DNA from 2 places in the Blautia sp. LMAG:89 genome. Region 2 is predicted to be linked to the other one. Evidence: riboswitches for the same ligand, from Rfam matches in the RefSeq annotation. Region 2 holds a riboswitch; the other holds the start of a gene.
What was found. Region 2 has a riboswitch for FMN ahead of CCC70_RS06950 (ECF transporter S component). Riboswitches for the same ligand answer to the same signal wherever they lie in the genome.

Region 1 (8,190 bases), on a different contig from region 2:
GTTGTTCTCCCACTCTGGTCAAAGCCTGCTGCATATTCCATCATTACAACATCTGTTCCAGGATCCAGAGTTTCTTTAAGACTCTTCAGTCTTTCCAGATTTTCTTCATCCAGGACATCATCCGCATCCAGCCACATCCAATAATCGGTGCTGACTTTTTCCAGAAGGAAATTACGCGGAGCAGAAAAATCGTCACACCAGGGAAAATCAAACACCTGCGACGTATACTGCTCCGCGATCTCTTTTGTTCTGTCTGAAGAACCGGTATCTGCGATCAGAATCGCATCCAACACCTGAGAAACCGGCTTTAAAATCCTCTCAAGAACTGCTTCTTCATTTTTAACGATCATACATAGACTGAGGGAAATCATATTTCAGGATCCTTCGGATTTTTATAATATTTATGCCGTTCCCGTCAGTCCTATGCCTTCTGTCAGTGTACAGCTTCTGTTTTCAGATAAAGCTGAACTCATCCTCGTATCACCAACTGTGGTATTTCCTCTATATGCTCTGCAAGATGATCTGCTCCGTTCAGCTCCCCTTTCTCACCATATCCATACAGACATCCTATAAATGGGCTTTTGCAGGCTCTGGCACATTCCAGATCCTGCCTCCTGTCTCCGACCACCAGATAAGGGCCAGTATATTCCCGGATAATTTCCTGCACAATTTCTGTCTTTGGACGGAATCCATACGATTCACAGTCATAAAAATGATCGAACCATCGTTCCATCCCAAATTCCCTCCAGTGCGCCTCACGATATGAAGCTTTACAGTTACTTAAGATCACAAGATGATATCCCCGGTTCTTCAAAGCTGTAAGCATCTCCTCTGCTCCCGGATACCACACTGCCTTATGCTTCCTGATCTGTCTGACCATCAGTTCTCCTACCATCCTGCTTGCCTGCTCTTTATAGCTCTGATCCAGCTCCGGCAAAAATGTATTCCACATCTCCTTACTGTTAAATCCCAGCCAGCCGGCAATTTCCGCCGAGCCTATCTCCCGTTCTTCTGCAGCCTTCTGTTCTGTCAGCCACTGATAGGTTTCACGAAATGCCGGTTCATAGATTCCAAGGGTATGATGGATCGTTCCATCATAATCGAATATGATCGTTTTTGTCATCATTTATTTTCCTGTCTTTTAGAGCTGCTTCATCAGATTGACCATCTCGATCGCAGATAACGCACAGTCATAGCCTTTATTCCCGGCTTTGCTTCCTGCACGCGCAATAGCCTGCTCGATATTCTCAGTCGTGATCACTCCGAATAAGACAGGGATCCCTGTTGCAAGTTCAACCTGTGCGATCCCTTTGGCAGATTCATTGCACACCAGATCATAATGTGAAGTATCTCCACGGATGACAGCTCCCACGCAGATAACTGCATCATATTTTCCTGACTGTGCCATTTTCTGTGCTGTAAGCGGAATCTCAAATGCTCCCGGTACCCATGCTGCAGTAATGTTCTCTTCTTCTACTCCATGTCTTACCAGTCCGTCGACTGCCCCTCCCAATAATTTATTCACAATGATCTCATTGAATCTCGCTGCCACGATACCAACCTTCATTCCCTCCGGTGCTACTACTTTTCCTTCTACTAAATTGATCTGTCTCATTTTTTCTTCCTCCTGATATTTGCTGTTTTTTATAAATTTATTTCTTTAAAAATATGACCCATCTTTTCCTGCTTCGTCTTCATATACTTTCTGTCATACTTTTGTACCGGAATCTCCAGAGGTACTCTCTCATTGATCTTCAGCCCGAATTCACCAAGTCCATAAACTTTATCCGGATTATTTGTCAGTAATCTTAATGATTTCACGCCAAGATCTGACAGTATCTGTGCCCCGACCCAGTACTCTCTGAGATCCGGTGCAAATCCTAACTTCACATTAGCCTCCACAGTATCGTATCCCTGCTCCTGAAGCGCATAAGCTTTGATCTTGTTGATCAGTCCGATTCCTCTGCCTTCCTGTCTCATATACAGAATGATCCCTCTGCCTTCCGCCTCTACCTGGCGCATCGCTGTCTGCAGCTGCAAGCCGCAGTCACATCTGAGTGATCCGAATGCATCTCCTGTCAGGCACTCCGAATGTACCCGGCAAAGCACATCTTCACCATCTCCTAGATCACCTTTTACCAGTGCCAGATGATGCTCTCCTGTAATGTCATTGATATAACCATACATTTTAAAATCACCATACTGCGTTGGGAGGTTTGCAGCTGCTTCCTCCTTTACATGCTTTTCATGTATTCTTATATAATCCTGCAGATCACGGATCGTAATAAATGTAAGGTTATGCTCTTTTGCCATTTCCCATAGCTGTGATGTACGCATCATAGTTCCATCTTCTTTCATAACTTCACAGCACACGCCGCATTCCTTCAGTCCGGCAAGTCTCATAAGATCTGTTGTTGCCTCTGTATGGCCATTCCGTACCAGAACCCCGCCTTTTCTGGAAATAAGTGGAAATACATGTCCCGGTCTTCTGAAATCCTCCGGTTTTGACTGATCATCCACGCACTTCATAATGGTATAGGAGCGCTCTGCCGCAGAGATACCGGTGGTTGTATCTGCGTGATCCACTGCCACGGTAAATGCTGTACTGTGATTGTCCGTGTTCTCAGCAACCATCGGCGGAAAGTTCAATCTCGCCGCAATTTCCGCATTCATCGGTGTACAGATAAGACCCTTTGCATAAGTCGCCATGAAATTAATATTTTCCCGGGTCGCAAACTCTGCCGCACATATCAGATCTCCCTCATTTTCTCTGTCCGGATCATCTGTGACCAGAATTATTTTTCCTTCCTTAAGATCCCTAAGTGCCTCTTCAATTGTGTTGTACTGATAATTTTGTGACATAGTGTATATCCTCCTGTTCTAAAACCCGAATTCTTCAAGAAACTCCATCGTAATTCCGGATTTTTTTTTCTCTTCTTCATTTTTTCTGATGCCAAGCAGTTTTTCTACATATTTTCCAATCACATCATTTTCCAGATTAACCAGATCCCCCGGCACCTTTTCCAAAAGGGTGGTTTCTTCTCCTGTATGTGGAATGACCGACACCTGAAAACCAGCTTCATCAATCCTTGCAACCGTCAGGCTGATCCCATCAATACAGATGGATCCTTTTTCCACGATCAGATGCAAGATCTGCGGTGATGTCCCAATCGATACCCAGATGGCATTTTCTTCCCGGAGCATGGAACGTATCACGCCAGTCCCATCAATATGGCCGCTTACTATGTGTCCTCCGAACCTGCCATCTGCAGCCATTGCCCGTTCCAGGTTTACCTGGCTTCCAGCTTTACAACTGCCAAGACTGCTTCTTCTGATCGTCTCTGCCATCACATCGGCAGTAAATCCGTCCGGCTGGATCGACGTAACTGTCAGACACACACCATTCACCGCAATACTGTCACCGATCCTTGTTCCTTCCAGGACCTTCCGGGCTTTCACTGCCAGGATCCCTGATTCTCCTGTCAGCTGTATATAACGGACTTTTCCCTTCTCTTCTACGATTCCTGTAAACATGATTCCTCCTGTTTTTTCTCACACACCTGACATCTTATCCGGATGTCCTCACCAATCTGGCAGATATCTGTATATTTCAGTTCCACTGCTTCAGACGGGAATTCAACTCCGATACCTTCTACCGGTGTCTTCCCGGCCACACCGCCAAACAGCTTTGGTGCCACAAAAGCCTGTACTTCCTTTACAATTCCGGCTCGCAGGGCACTGTCATTTAACGTACCGCCTCCTTCCAGGAGAATACTGTCAATGCCTTTGCTTCCAAGATCTGTCATCAGCTTCTTAAGGTCTATCTGATTCTTTTCATCCGGACAGTAAATGGTCTCAACTCCCATGGTATGTAATATTTTTATTTTTTCTTCTGTATTTTTCTGATCTGCATAAGCCACGATCGTCCGGTACTTTTCCGCACTTTTTACGATCTGACTGTCCGGCGGGATCCTGAGCTTACTGTCGCACACAATCCTGACAGGACTTTTCCATCCTTCTACCCGGACGTTTAACATCGGATCATCTGCAAGCACAGTTCCAATGCCTGCCATAATTCCCATGTACTGATGCCGCATATGCTGTACTTCTTTTCGTGCCGCTTCTCCGGTGATCCATTTTGATGCTCCTGTCTTCGTTGCGATCTTCCCATCCAGTGTCATGGCATACTTCATCACTACATAAGGAGTCTTCATAGTAATATAATGAAAAAACACCGGATTCAGCTGATCACATTCTTCTCTCATAAAATCTTCAACTACTGTTACACCGGCTTCCCTTAACATCTGTACACCTTTTCCCGCCACTTTCGGATTCGGATCCTGGGAACCGATCACCACTTTTCTTATCTTCTGTTCAATGATCGCTTCCGTACATGGAGGTGTTTTTCCATGATGACAGCAAGGCTCAAGCGTAACATAAATCACCGCACCTTCTGCTGATTCTGTAAGAGAAGCAATAGCATTACGTTCTGCATGAAGTTCTCCATACTTTTTATGATAGCCTTCCCCGATAATCTTTCCGTCTTTTACGATCACTGCCCCTACCATCGGATTGGGATTCGTCCAGCCTTCTCCTTTTTTTGCCAGCTGAATCGCCCGAAGCATATATTCCTGATCCGTCATTTCTATTCCTTCTTTCTTATTCCTGTTCTTTGTCTAGAGCGTGTTTGAAAAAGGCTTTCTGCAAGATGTGCGTCACAATTTGTGGGAGATTTTGTCCGGATGAGGGCGCCGTAGCGGGCTACGGCAACTGAATTCGGGCAAAATATACCGCAAAGTGGGGCGTGCAGATTGCAGGAATGATTTTTCAAACACGCTCTGGTACGCCGAGGCTTTTAGATCTGTGCAATCGGATTCACAGACAAGTGAGTGGTATATTTATTTCGAAAATGATGTACCAGATACAAAAAAACCTGCAGAAATATCTGCAGGGTGGAATTGATCTGTTACATCTGATCGATAAATGAATGTCTGATTTCCTATATAAAAAGCTCTGAAATGGATCACCATCTCAGAGCTCTGATACTACATTCATTCATACAAAAATCAACTGTACTATCATCTTCTTCCATCCAGACTGTACTGTCGGCCCCGGAATCTCACCGGATCATGCCTTTCGGCTCGCGGGCTCTACCGCCGGTAGGGAATCACACCCTGCCCTGAAGATATCTTTTTGTTTATTTTAATACTTTATCTGTTATTTGTAAAGCAGAATTATTATTTCACTCATTCCATGCGGAATATTAGTTACTGGCAGGCAATCGTCGTATTGCTATTCTCAGGCTTTGGTTGACAAACAGACACGCAAGCAATGACCGATAGCCAGCACACAGAGCCTGTGCCTTGGAAGATGAATTTTTTTATCTGCAGTTTACTATTGCTTTTTGGGCAGCAGCAAAATCTTTTTCTAGTACATAAATACATGTTGTTTCATTCTTATGATCAATTCCCGATGCAAAAGTATGATAAAAAATCAGGAAAAAAAGATTATTGATAAATGTTCCTTTTTTCAATCTCGTTTCGTAAAGAATATTATTTTCATTCAACGCTTGTGTTAACCGCACGAGATGATCCATATTATCAGTTTCACATAATTTAATTTTTCCATTATCCTGGGTATATTTCATAAAAATCTCCATTCCGCCGCCTTTGGCTGGCGGCACAAATAGTGAGGAATTATAAGCGGAAACAGGCGCAGGCCGTGACATTTAGGCGTTTTGAAAGTATCGATTATCTCTGTCAATGCATGAGCATACTTATTTTGATGTGGCAGGAAGAACCAGAGAATATATTTGACAGAGTGTCCAAGATATTTGGATAAAGAAAACCGATGGCTTTGACTGTTATCAATCTACACCATCGGCTTTCAAGGTTTTTAAATACTTAAATTCAGACTTATTAAAATAATATAATGAAAACTTAAGTTAATGGATTATTTACCCATCTGCTTTGCAACTTCCTCAGCGAAGTTCTCTTCTTTTTTCTCAAGACCATCGCCTGTCTCGTAGCGAACGAAGCCTTTGATCTGGATCTTAGCGCCGTTCTCTTTTGCTACCTGCTCTACGTATTTAGCAACGGACTGTTTTCCGTCCTCTGCTTTTACGTATGTCTGGGCAAGAAGGCAGATCTCTTTAAGCTCTTTCTTGATACGTCCTGTGATCATTCCCTCGATAACCTTAGCCGGTTTCTGGGACTCCTTCGGATCGTTCTGGATCTGAGCCATAAGGATCTCTTTCTCATGCTCGATATAGTCAGCGCTTACTTCCTTGTCGCTTGTGTACTGCGGTTTCAGAGCTGCGATCTGCATAGCTACGTTCTTAGCCATCTCTTTAACAGCATCGTTAACAACATCTGTCTCAACGTCTACAAGAACGCCGATCTTTCCACCCATATGAGTGTAGGAAGCGATGAATCCGTTCTGCTCCTCAACCTGAGCAAATCTACGGATGTTCATGTTCTCGCCGATTACTGCGATCTGAGCTGCAAGAGCCTCTTTTACAGTCTTGGTTGTATCAAGTGCCCATGCCTCAGCAAGGAAAGCATCGATATCAGCTGCTGTTGTGTTAAGTGCCTGTGCTGCAACATCTGCAACATAGCCCTGGAACTTCTCGTTCTTTGCAACGAAGTCTGTCTCAGCATTAACCTCAACAACGACTGCTTTCTTTCCATCCTCTGTTACCAGAGTTTTGCAAAGACCCTCTGCTGCGATACGGCTTGCTTTCTTCTGTGCTGTAGCAAGACCCTTCTCACGCAGGAACTCAACTGCTTTATCCATATCACCATCTGTAGATGTAAGAGCTTTCTTACAATCCATCATTCCGGCGCCGGTCATCTCTCTTAACTCTTTTACCTGTGCTGCTGTAATAGCCATTGTTCGTTTCCTCCTGAAATATTCTGTTTATACGAATTATTCCTCTGTAGCTGCAAACTCCTCAGACTCAGCCTCGATCTCGCCATCTGCCTCAGCAGTTCCCTGCTTAGCCTCGATAACAGCGTCAGCCATCTTGGAAACGATGAGTTTTACTGCACGGATAGCATCGTCATTTCCCGGGATCACATAGTCAAGCTCTTCCGGATCACAGTTAGTATCGCAGATACCGATAAGCGGGATTCCAAGTGTATGAGCCTCCTGTACGCAGATTCTCTCTTTCTTAGGATCTACGATAAAGATAGCATCCGGGATTCTCTTCATCTCTTTGATTCCGCCAAGGTTCTTCTGAAGTTTAGCAAGCTCTTTGCGAAGCTCGATAACTTCTTTCTTAGGAAGTACGTCGAATGTTCCGTCAGCTTCCATTGTCTCGATCTCTTTCAGTCTTGCGATACGGCTCTGGATTGTCTTGAAGTTTGTAAGCATACCACCAAGCCATCTCTCATTTACGAAGAACTCTCCACAACGCTCTGCCTCTGTACGGATAGCATCCTGAGCCTGTTTCTTAGTTCCTACGAAAAGGATGTGTCCACCGTTAGCTACGATATCTGCTACTGCATTGTAAGCATCGTCAACCATTCCTACAGACTGCTGAAGATCGATGATATAGATACCATTTCTCTCTGTGTAAATGTACGGAGCCATTTTAGGGTTCCATCTTCTTGTCTGATGTCCGAAATGAACACCTGCCTCTAAAAGCTGCTTCATTGAAATAACGCTCATGTCTTTTCTCCTTTTTGGTTAAATTCTTCCGCACAGGTCGCCTTCTCCCGGGACCCCTTACATACTGTAGGGCACCGTCCTTACAGAATCGCCGTGCGTGCTTATTTTTGCAACTTCTGAATTATAGCATAGGAAATCCCCTTATGTAAAGGGGATTTTTCCAATTTTTTTCTGTTTTTCAGCGGTTTCCGGCAGACTTCAGAAGCTCCAGCTCTTTTTCGGTGAGCGAACGATATTTTCCTGTCGGAAGATCTGAAGGAAGCGCCAGCGGCCCCATGGATAGTCTTTTCAAATAAGTTACTTTTTTTCCCAGTGCCTCCATCATCCGTTTTACCTGATGGAATTTTCCCTCGTGGATGGTAAGTCGGATCTCAGATTCCCAGTTCTTTCCGGCTTCTGCAGATTCTGTATCGGACTCCCAGGTGGAAAGGATCTCCAGCCTTGCCGGTCGTGTGAGATCTTTTTCCCCGATATCCACGCCTTCTGCCAGCTTCACGACATCTTCTTCTGTCACTTTCC
Region 2 (8,190 bases):
CTGCACTGCTCCTGGGAATCGGCAGTGCCTCCAATTACAACCTGGAAATGGGCGCAGGAAACGAAAAAAAAGCCAGCTCCATCGCAGGAACCGGACTTTCCTCGCTGATAATCTCCGGTACGATACTCTCTGTCATCGTCCTTCTGTTCCTGAAGCCACTGCTTCATTTTTTCGGCGGAACACCGGACGTCATGCCCTATGCCATTGATTACATGGGAATCACCGCCATTGGACTTCCCTTTTACGTTTTAAGCACAGGCGGCAATCACCTGGTCCGTGCAGACAGGAGTCCCACCTATTCCATGACCTGTATCCTGGCTGGTGCTGTCATCAACACCATCCTGGACCCACTTTTCATCTTTGGATTCGGCTGGGGCATCAAAGGTGCAGCCTGGGCAACCGTGATCGGTCAGATCGTATCCGGACTTCTGATCATTTTTTATTTTTCCAGACTTCGGAAAATGTACCTGGACCGCTCCATGCTGATTCCTAAGGCACGCAATCTGTCTGCCATTTTTTCTCTGGGAATGGCATCCTGTATCAATCAGGTTGCCATTGCTGCAGTGCAGATCGTCATGAACAATACACTTCGCCATTACGGAGCACTCTCAGCCTACGGGAGTGATATTCCGATCGCCTGTGCAGGAATCATTTCCAAAGTCAACCAGGTATTTATGGCCATATGCATCGGAATCTCCCAGGGCTCCCAGCCCATCTGGGGCTTTAATTACGGTGCCGAAAAATACAGCCGCGTGCGCCAGACATACCGCTATTCCGTAACCTTATGTACTGTGATCGCAACCATATTTTTTATCTGCTTCCAGTTCTTCCCACATCAGATCGTAGGCATCTTCGGAAACGGCAGCGACCTGTACTTTCATTTTGCAGAAAAATATCTCCGCATCTTCATGCTGATGACCTTTGCCAACGGAATCCAGCCTATGTCCGCCGGCTTTTTTACCTCCATTGGAAAAGCCAGGCTTGGTGTGATCATGTCCCTCACAAGGCAGGTGCTCTTCCTGCTGCCTCTGATCGTCATATTCCCGGTCTTCTTCGGAATCGATGGCGTCATGTACGCAGGACCAATTGCAGATACCTCTGCATTTGTGCTGGCCGTTGTTTTTGCCAGACGTGAGCTTGGAGTCATGAAAGCTGCAGAACAAAACGCCTGACATAAAAAATGCCATGTAATTTACTGCCCATCGGCAATATATTACATGGCATTTCTCACATTCTCAGATATTTATCTGAAACCACTAATTTCTGATCTTTTCTTCATCCTACATCAGCTGCTTATGATCAGTCACCCTTCAGTACAACACGGATCTTCTTATAAATTACAAATACGATCAGAGATGTCAGTGCATATTTAAAGATATTAAACGGAGCAATGATCAGCAGTGCAAAGGTAAGCAGTCCGTTTACAGAGCTGTGTACTGCGCTTCCCATCTGGATAAAGGTCTCGATTGGCATTCCAAACGCCTTACCGTAAGCCGGAAGCAGTACAAAAGCATTGACAAAGCATGCAAGGATCGCTGTCAGGACTGTTCCTGCTGCCATACCTGCAACTGCATGTACTCTGCTCTTTTTATGGCGGAAACGATAGATCAGACCGGCCGGTACCACATAGGCACATCCAAACAGGAAGTTGGCAACATCACCAACACCGGCAGTCATGGTTCCCTTAGTCACAAGATGTACGAGAATCTTCACAAGCTCGATCAGGATACCTGCCACAGGTCCCATAGCGAAGGTTCCTACCATAACCGGTACCTCGGAAAAATCAAGCTGATAAAAAGACGGTGCAAGAAACGGGATCGGAAACTCAAGATTCATCAATACTCCTGCCACAGCACCAAGCATGGCTACCTGCGCGATGGTTCTTGTTCTGCTTCTTTCCACAGCATTTCCTCTCTGTAATATCTGTTCACTCATAACTCTCTCTCCTTCTTCAGAAATATTCAAAGAAAATTTCCACAAGAAATCTTTATGCGAAAAAATTTCTTCACATAAAAAGCCCCGGGAGCTTCTTCCCGGGGCACTGAGCACGTTCTTTAAATACTGCGCGTTCTTCTCTCATCCAGACTTTACTGTCGGTTCCGGAATTTCACCAGATCAGCCGCCAAAGCGGGTCGCGGACTATACCGCCGGTAGGGAATCACACCCTGCCCCGAAGAAATTTTCTTTTTTATGAGTTCATTATAACGCGCTCTTTTTATAATTACAAGCCTTAATTCTGTCACAGAAGCATTCTGCTCCATTTATATAAATCTAAGATCCACTCTTTTATGATCAAACCCGGATTTTCTTTACCGTACTCCAGCTACTGTAAAGAACCTTTTTTCCGACTCTTTTATATGACCGGATGCGGACATAATAGATCTTTTTGTTTTTCAGTCCTGATATCTTATATCTGGTCGCAGACTGTTTTCCAACTGTGACCGTTTTTCTTTCTTTTGTAAATCTGCTGTCTGCTGCATACTGGATCTGATAGCCGGTTGCCTGTATATTTTTTTTCCAGCTTGCGGTAAAGGATCTGTTTGCTTTTTTCAGTCCTGTCAGCAGAGTTTTTGGAGGCAGGATCTTAAAGGTAAGCGTTTTGTTGATACGACTGTATTTTCCGGTCCCTCTGACCTGCACAGTTCCAATTCCAGAATTTTTATTATTTTTGTAATACAGCTTATAAGCACTCGCACCGATCTTCTTTCCATTTACAGTTACGGTTACTGATGGCCGGATGGTTTTTCCCGTATAAGTGTAAGAGGTTCTGTTTAGCTTAACATTGCTGACAAACTTTTCTGTCTTTTTTATGATCTTGAAATGAATGGTTGCGGTACCTTTATAATAACCGGTACCATAAATGGTTACCGTTGCCACACCCGGATACAGATTATCCTCGTAGTACATATAATAATCTTCGCCGGCTTTCAATCCGGGGATTACGATGGCAGGTGTGAGTTCTTTTCCTGTATATGTCTGATCAGCTATTGGATCCGCAGCCGGCAGTTTTCCGTAAATAGTAAAATATAATGTTTCCGATCCTTTATAATTGCCGATTCCCGTGAGCTCTGCACGAGCTTCACCAGGCTTTTCATTATTAACATAGGTTACCGTATAATCTTTTCCCTGTACCAGTCCGTCAATTACCACTTCCGGTTCCACTTTTTTTCCTTTAAAGGTGGTTTCCAGGTAGGTTTCATTATTTTCCGCAAAATAGCACACATACATTCCATTTTCATCTGGCGTAATCTTGAAACTCCGCTCTACTGTACCGCAGAAAATATCTTTTCCCGTGATCTTTACAGTCGCAGTTCCTGCATTGATGTTATTTTCATAAGTTACTTCATAATCGGAGCCCTGCTCAAGTTCCGGTGCGGATTCACTGGATTCTATTTCAGGTTCATGGCTTTTTCCATTATATTCATAGTCTGAAGTGATCTGTTCAAACCATTCATTCTGAAGCGGTATCCGGTTGTCTGCTGACAGCTCCACAAACGTGCAGCCATGGTCCTCTGCGTATTTCTGAAGTGTGGAATCCTTTTTTCCCGCGATCAGTGCTGAATCCCTGAACGCATCATCCGCCCAGACAGTATCTGTGCTCAGTACTCTTATCCTGCACTCGGAAGACAGACGAAGTCCATTTTTCCCAACTGATTTTACAGATGCGGGAATTATAATATCACGGATCCCTGAACTGCTCTGGAATGCATATTCACCGATTTCTTCCAAGCCTTCGTTCAGGACAGCTTTCGTAAGCGACGAACAGTTTCCGAATGCACCTTCTCCAAGGCTTCTGACACTTCCCGGGACTGTTATGGAAGAAACATTTACACAGTAATAAAAAGCATAGTCTCCCACGCTTACAGTTCCATCCGGGATCTGGTAATCTCCGGAACGTCCGGACGGAAACACGATCAGTTTTGTGCCATCCTTGCTGAATACCACTCCGTCTTTTTCAGAAAAATACGGATTTTCCGGATCTACTTTAATTTCTGTCAGACTGGACTCAGACAAGCCCTCCACAAAAGCAGCCAGCCCTATAGATGACACATTTGGGGGAATCGTAACAGATTTCAATTTCTCACAGTTGTAAAAAGCATTCTTTTCGATGGTTGTAAGCGAATCCGGCAAAGTAACAGACTCTATATCAGAAGCCTGGGTGCAATACTGGAAGGTACTGTTTCCAAGAACCGTTACTTTTCTTCCGTCAATGGTATCTGGAACTACGATATTTGTATCTGTCCCTTCATACTGATACAGCCTGAGTGTTCCATCATTCAGGATCTTATAAGAATAGTCATAGTCCATTTTGGACAGTTCATAATGTCTGGGGGCATTTCCCGTATATCCGCAGTCAACCAGATATCTTTCGCCGTCAATAATGACTACGGAATTCCTGTGACCGCTTCCTGCCCCCGGATCATTTGCCGCATACCTTGCATACACGGTCAGTCCCAGTTTTTCGCACATATAGTTCACTGCGCTGGTATTGGCCCAGCAGTCTCCGCCGCCATCCAGCATCAGGCCTGTATAGCCGGAATGATACTGACTGTAATTGAAGTTGTTGGCAAGCCATCTGGCGATCGTCTCAACCTTTTTATAATCGGACATTTCCGCAGTAATATTTTCTTTGAGAAATGTATCCATTTTTTGTTCTGCGTAATACTCCGCATAATCTTTGAGTATGAATTTATAATAAACGGTACTGTTTCCATCCTGTACAGAGATCAGGGTCTCTCCAAACATGTATTCCCACTGGCTCTTTACGTCATTTCCGTTTTTGTCTACATAGGTTACATACTGCATTTTAGGAGTAACAAGACCAGTTTTGCTGACTTTCGCGGTATAACCGGAAACAACCGTATATACCGGATTTTTGCCGGATGTCTGGATCTGATAAGATGTCTGCATGGTATCCGGCATGGAGATCACACTGCTGTAGGTATCATTCATCGCATACAGATATATTTCTGTGCTCTCTACATCTGTTTCTTTTTCGGAAGTGCCTGCTGCCGGAATATCATCTGTGAATATATCTTCCTGCTGCTCCTGGTTTTCTCCGTCACCAAAAATTTCTTCCGGTGCCGCGGCCTCCTCTGTATCCTCTGTTCCTTCTGCTTTTCTGATGACCGCCGAAGGTTCTTCCAGAATTAATCCTTCATCAGAATCCTGTTGTATTTCCTCACTCTCTGAGCTTTCAGCTTCATCCGTTTCCGTTCCGATATCTGATCCCGGAAACTCTTCTTCTGTAATCTGATCTGTGCTCACGGCATTATCTTCTTCCGTGATCTGATCTGTGTTTACGGTATTTTCTGATTTCTCAGAATTCCCGTCATCTGTAAAAGTATCAATGGCGTCTGTCATATCCGTCTGTGCGTCTGTAAAATCTTCGGCCGCCACCGGTCCACATGGAACAACAGCCATACATAACGACAGGCCAAATGCCATCAATTTTTTCGGAAATTTCATTTCGTACCTTTCCTTCCTTTTTATGTAAACCGTTTATATGTAAGTTCTGTTTTTATTATAACGCGGCCCTGTCTTTTCGCAAGCTGCAATAATGTCTCCAACTCTGCAAAAAACCGCTGTGATCTTCATTTTAGATCACAGCGGTTTATGTTTTATTATCGGAACATCAGACTTTCCACAATTTCAGCATTACTGTTCTTTCCATATCCGCATTCGATCAACCAGTTTTCTGGCTGGATACTGCCAACACCACGTTCTACTGTGATGCTGCATGCTCATATGCATTCTGTATTCTTACAGAATATCGATATGCTCTCCTGCAAGTGCCTTGTTCATGCTTCGTACTGCGCAGAATTTACCGCACATGGAGCAGGTATCATCATGCTCCGGTTTGCGCTCGTTCCAGATACGTTTTGCTGTTTCCGGATCCATGGCGCATTCCCACTGTGCCTCCCAGTCAAGCTTTCTTCTGGCATCTGCCATCTTGTCATCGATCTCACGGGCACCGCGGACACCTTTGGCAATGTCTGCTGCATGAGCTGCGATCTTAGATGCCATGATTCCCTGTTTTACGTCCTCAAGATTCGGAAGTGCAAGGTGCTCTGCCGGTGTTACATAGCAGAGGAATGCTGCTCCGGACATAGCAGCTACTGCTCCGCCGATCGCGGATGTGATGTGGTCATATCCCGGTGCAACGTCAGTTACGATCGGTCCTAATACATAGAACGGTGCACCTTGACAGATGGACTGCTGTACTTTCATATTTGCCTCAACCTGATCAAGCGGCACATGTCCCGGTCCCTCGACCATTACCTGGACATCTTTTTCCCATGCACGTTTGGTCAGCTCGCCAAGACGTACAAGCTCCTCAATCTGGCATACATCTGTTGCATCAGCCAGACATCCAGGACGGCAGGCATCTCCAAGGGAGATGGTCACATCATACTCGCGGCAGATATCCAGGATCTCGTCGTAATATTCATAGAACGGATTCTCCTCACCGGTCATACACATCCATGCAAATACAAGAGATCCTCCTCTGGAAACGATATTCATTTTTCTCTTGTGATTACGGATCTGATCGATGGTCTTTCTTGTGATTCCACAGTGAAGAGTTACAAAGTCAACACCATCCTGTGCATGGAGTCTGACTACATCGATAAAATCTTTAGCTGTCAGCGTATCAAGATCTCTCTGATAGTGGATAACGGAATCATAAACCGGAACGGTTCCGATCATTGCCGGACACTCGGATGTCAGCTTGCGTCGGAACGGAATGGTATTTCCGTGGGAAGAAAGATCCATGATAGCATGGGCGCCCATGTTTACAGCTTCCATTACTTTCTGCATCTCTACATCGTAGTCCTTGCAGTCTCTGGATACACCAAGGTTTACATTGATCTTGGTGCGGAGCATGGAACCTACGCCCTCCGGATCGATACATTTGTGATTTTTATTTGCACAGATTGCCACCTTACCGGAGGCTACCAGCGGAAGCAGTTCCTCTGTTGTCATGCGTTCCTTCTTAGCTACGATCTCAAGCTCAGGTGTGATGATGCCTTTACGGGCTGCCTCCATCTGTGTACTGTAATTTCTCATGTAAAAAAAATCTCCTTCCATAAATTCTTTGTGTTTATACAACAAAAAACCGGCTGCTGCAACGCATACGCATCACGGCAACCGGCTCTTAATCTTACGTACTTAATGAAAATCTTCTGTACTTCTGATTTCTTCTGTACTCTCTGATCTTCTGTGTCTTTAAGAATCCTTCGTGCATATGTCCCTACGTTGGCATTATCCAAATCAGGTTATGGGTCAAGACATTTACAGTCTACTCTCAGCTCGCTTCAGCGGGCCCCCCTGTTTTCATATGTTGGGGACGTTTGTTCGTCCATGTGGTTATTATAGTATACCGGCTAAAATTTGTAAACCACAATTCTGCATTTTATGACTTTTTCTTTCGACATAATCTGCCATTTTATCTCTCAAACTCCCCCGGATCTTTCTTTACAGACATTCTTCCACAGCTTTTCTGTTCCCCGTCAGGAGGATATCCGCAATCCGCATTCACTGCTTATTGCTTTTCGCAATTACAGCAGTCGATTTCCCTGATCCGGTCAATCTCTGCAAGGTTTTCTGCACCTGCACGGCGGATCCCCGCAAAAATGGAACCCGCAATATTGTGCCATACACTGAAGATCGCGCCCGGAAGTGTTGCAAGCGGATTGGCTGCAAAATTAGCTGCTGCCAGTGAGACAGCAAGGCCACTGTTCTGCATGCCTACCTCTATAGCTATAGCTGTTGTTCTGGAATACTCCACATGGAAGATTTTTGCAGCCAGAAATCCCAGCATCATACCACAGAAATTGTGGATCGCCACTACTCCAAGCACCAGAACTCCACAGCTTACGATCTTCTCTGCATTTACAGCCACAATTCCTCCGATGATCATAACAATAGCTACAACCGACACCAGCGGCATAACATCGGATACCTTATCCACATGCTCTCCCGCAAGGCTCCGAAGAAAAACTCCCAGGAGAACCGGGATCAGAATTACCTTTACCACAGAAAGCACCATGGCCCAGAAGGATACTTCCACCCAGGCTCCTGCCAGAACATATACAAGAAACGGTGTCATCAACGGTGCTGCCAGTGTGGAAACTATAGTCATTCCCACAGAAAGCGCCACATCACCTCCTGCGATATAGGTGATCACAT

Region 1: linked by a shared signal. The riboswitch ahead of CCC70_RS16615 (DUF6783 domain-containing protein) and the one ahead of CCC70_RS06950 (ECF transporter S component) in region 2 are both predicted to bind FMN.

The regions. Positions count from the first base shown of each region.
Region 1 is NZ_NANC01000012.1:505,928-514,117, forward strand. Features, by position in the region: gene CCC70_RS15585 (tetratricopeptide repeat-containing glycosyltransferase family 2 protein) at 1-371, opposite strand, end outside; gene CCC70_RS15590 (HAD family hydrolase) at 470-1,126, opposite strand; gene ribH (6,7-dimethyl-8-ribityllumazine synthase) at 1,142-1,615, opposite strand; gene CCC70_RS15600 (bifunctional 3,4-dihydroxy-2-butanone-4-phosphate synthase/GTP cyclohydrolase II) at 1,645-2,862, opposite strand; gene ribE (riboflavin synthase) at 2,881-3,534, opposite strand; gene ribD (bifunctional diaminohydroxyphosphoribosylaminopyrimidine deaminase/5-amino-6-(5-phosphoribosylamino)uracil reductase RibD) at 3,516-4,643, opposite strand; partial or broken gene CCC70_RS16615 (DUF6783 domain-containing protein) at 4,646-4,771, opposite strand; partial or broken gene CCC70_RS16620 (DUF6783 domain-containing protein) at 4,721-4,987, shown strand; FMN riboswitch at 5,077-5,191, opposite strand; gene CCC70_RS15615 (hypothetical protein) at 5,381-5,647, opposite strand; gene tsf (translation elongation factor Ts) at 5,953-6,891, opposite strand; gene rpsB (30S ribosomal protein S2) at 6,928-7,671, opposite strand; gene CCC70_RS15630 (pseudouridine synthase) at 7,850-8,190, opposite strand, start outside.
Region 2 is NZ_NANC01000004.1:638,441-646,630, forward strand. Features, by position in the region: gene CCC70_RS06945 (MATE family efflux transporter) at 1-1,172, shown strand, start outside; gene CCC70_RS06950 (ECF transporter S component) at 1,300-1,935, opposite strand; FMN riboswitch at 2,065-2,182, opposite strand; gene CCC70_RS06955 (fibronectin type III domain-containing protein) at 2,293-5,469, opposite strand; gene thiC (phosphomethylpyrimidine synthase ThiC) at 5,764-7,068, opposite strand; gene CCC70_RS06965 (bile acid:sodium symporter family protein) at 7,544-8,190, opposite strand, start outside.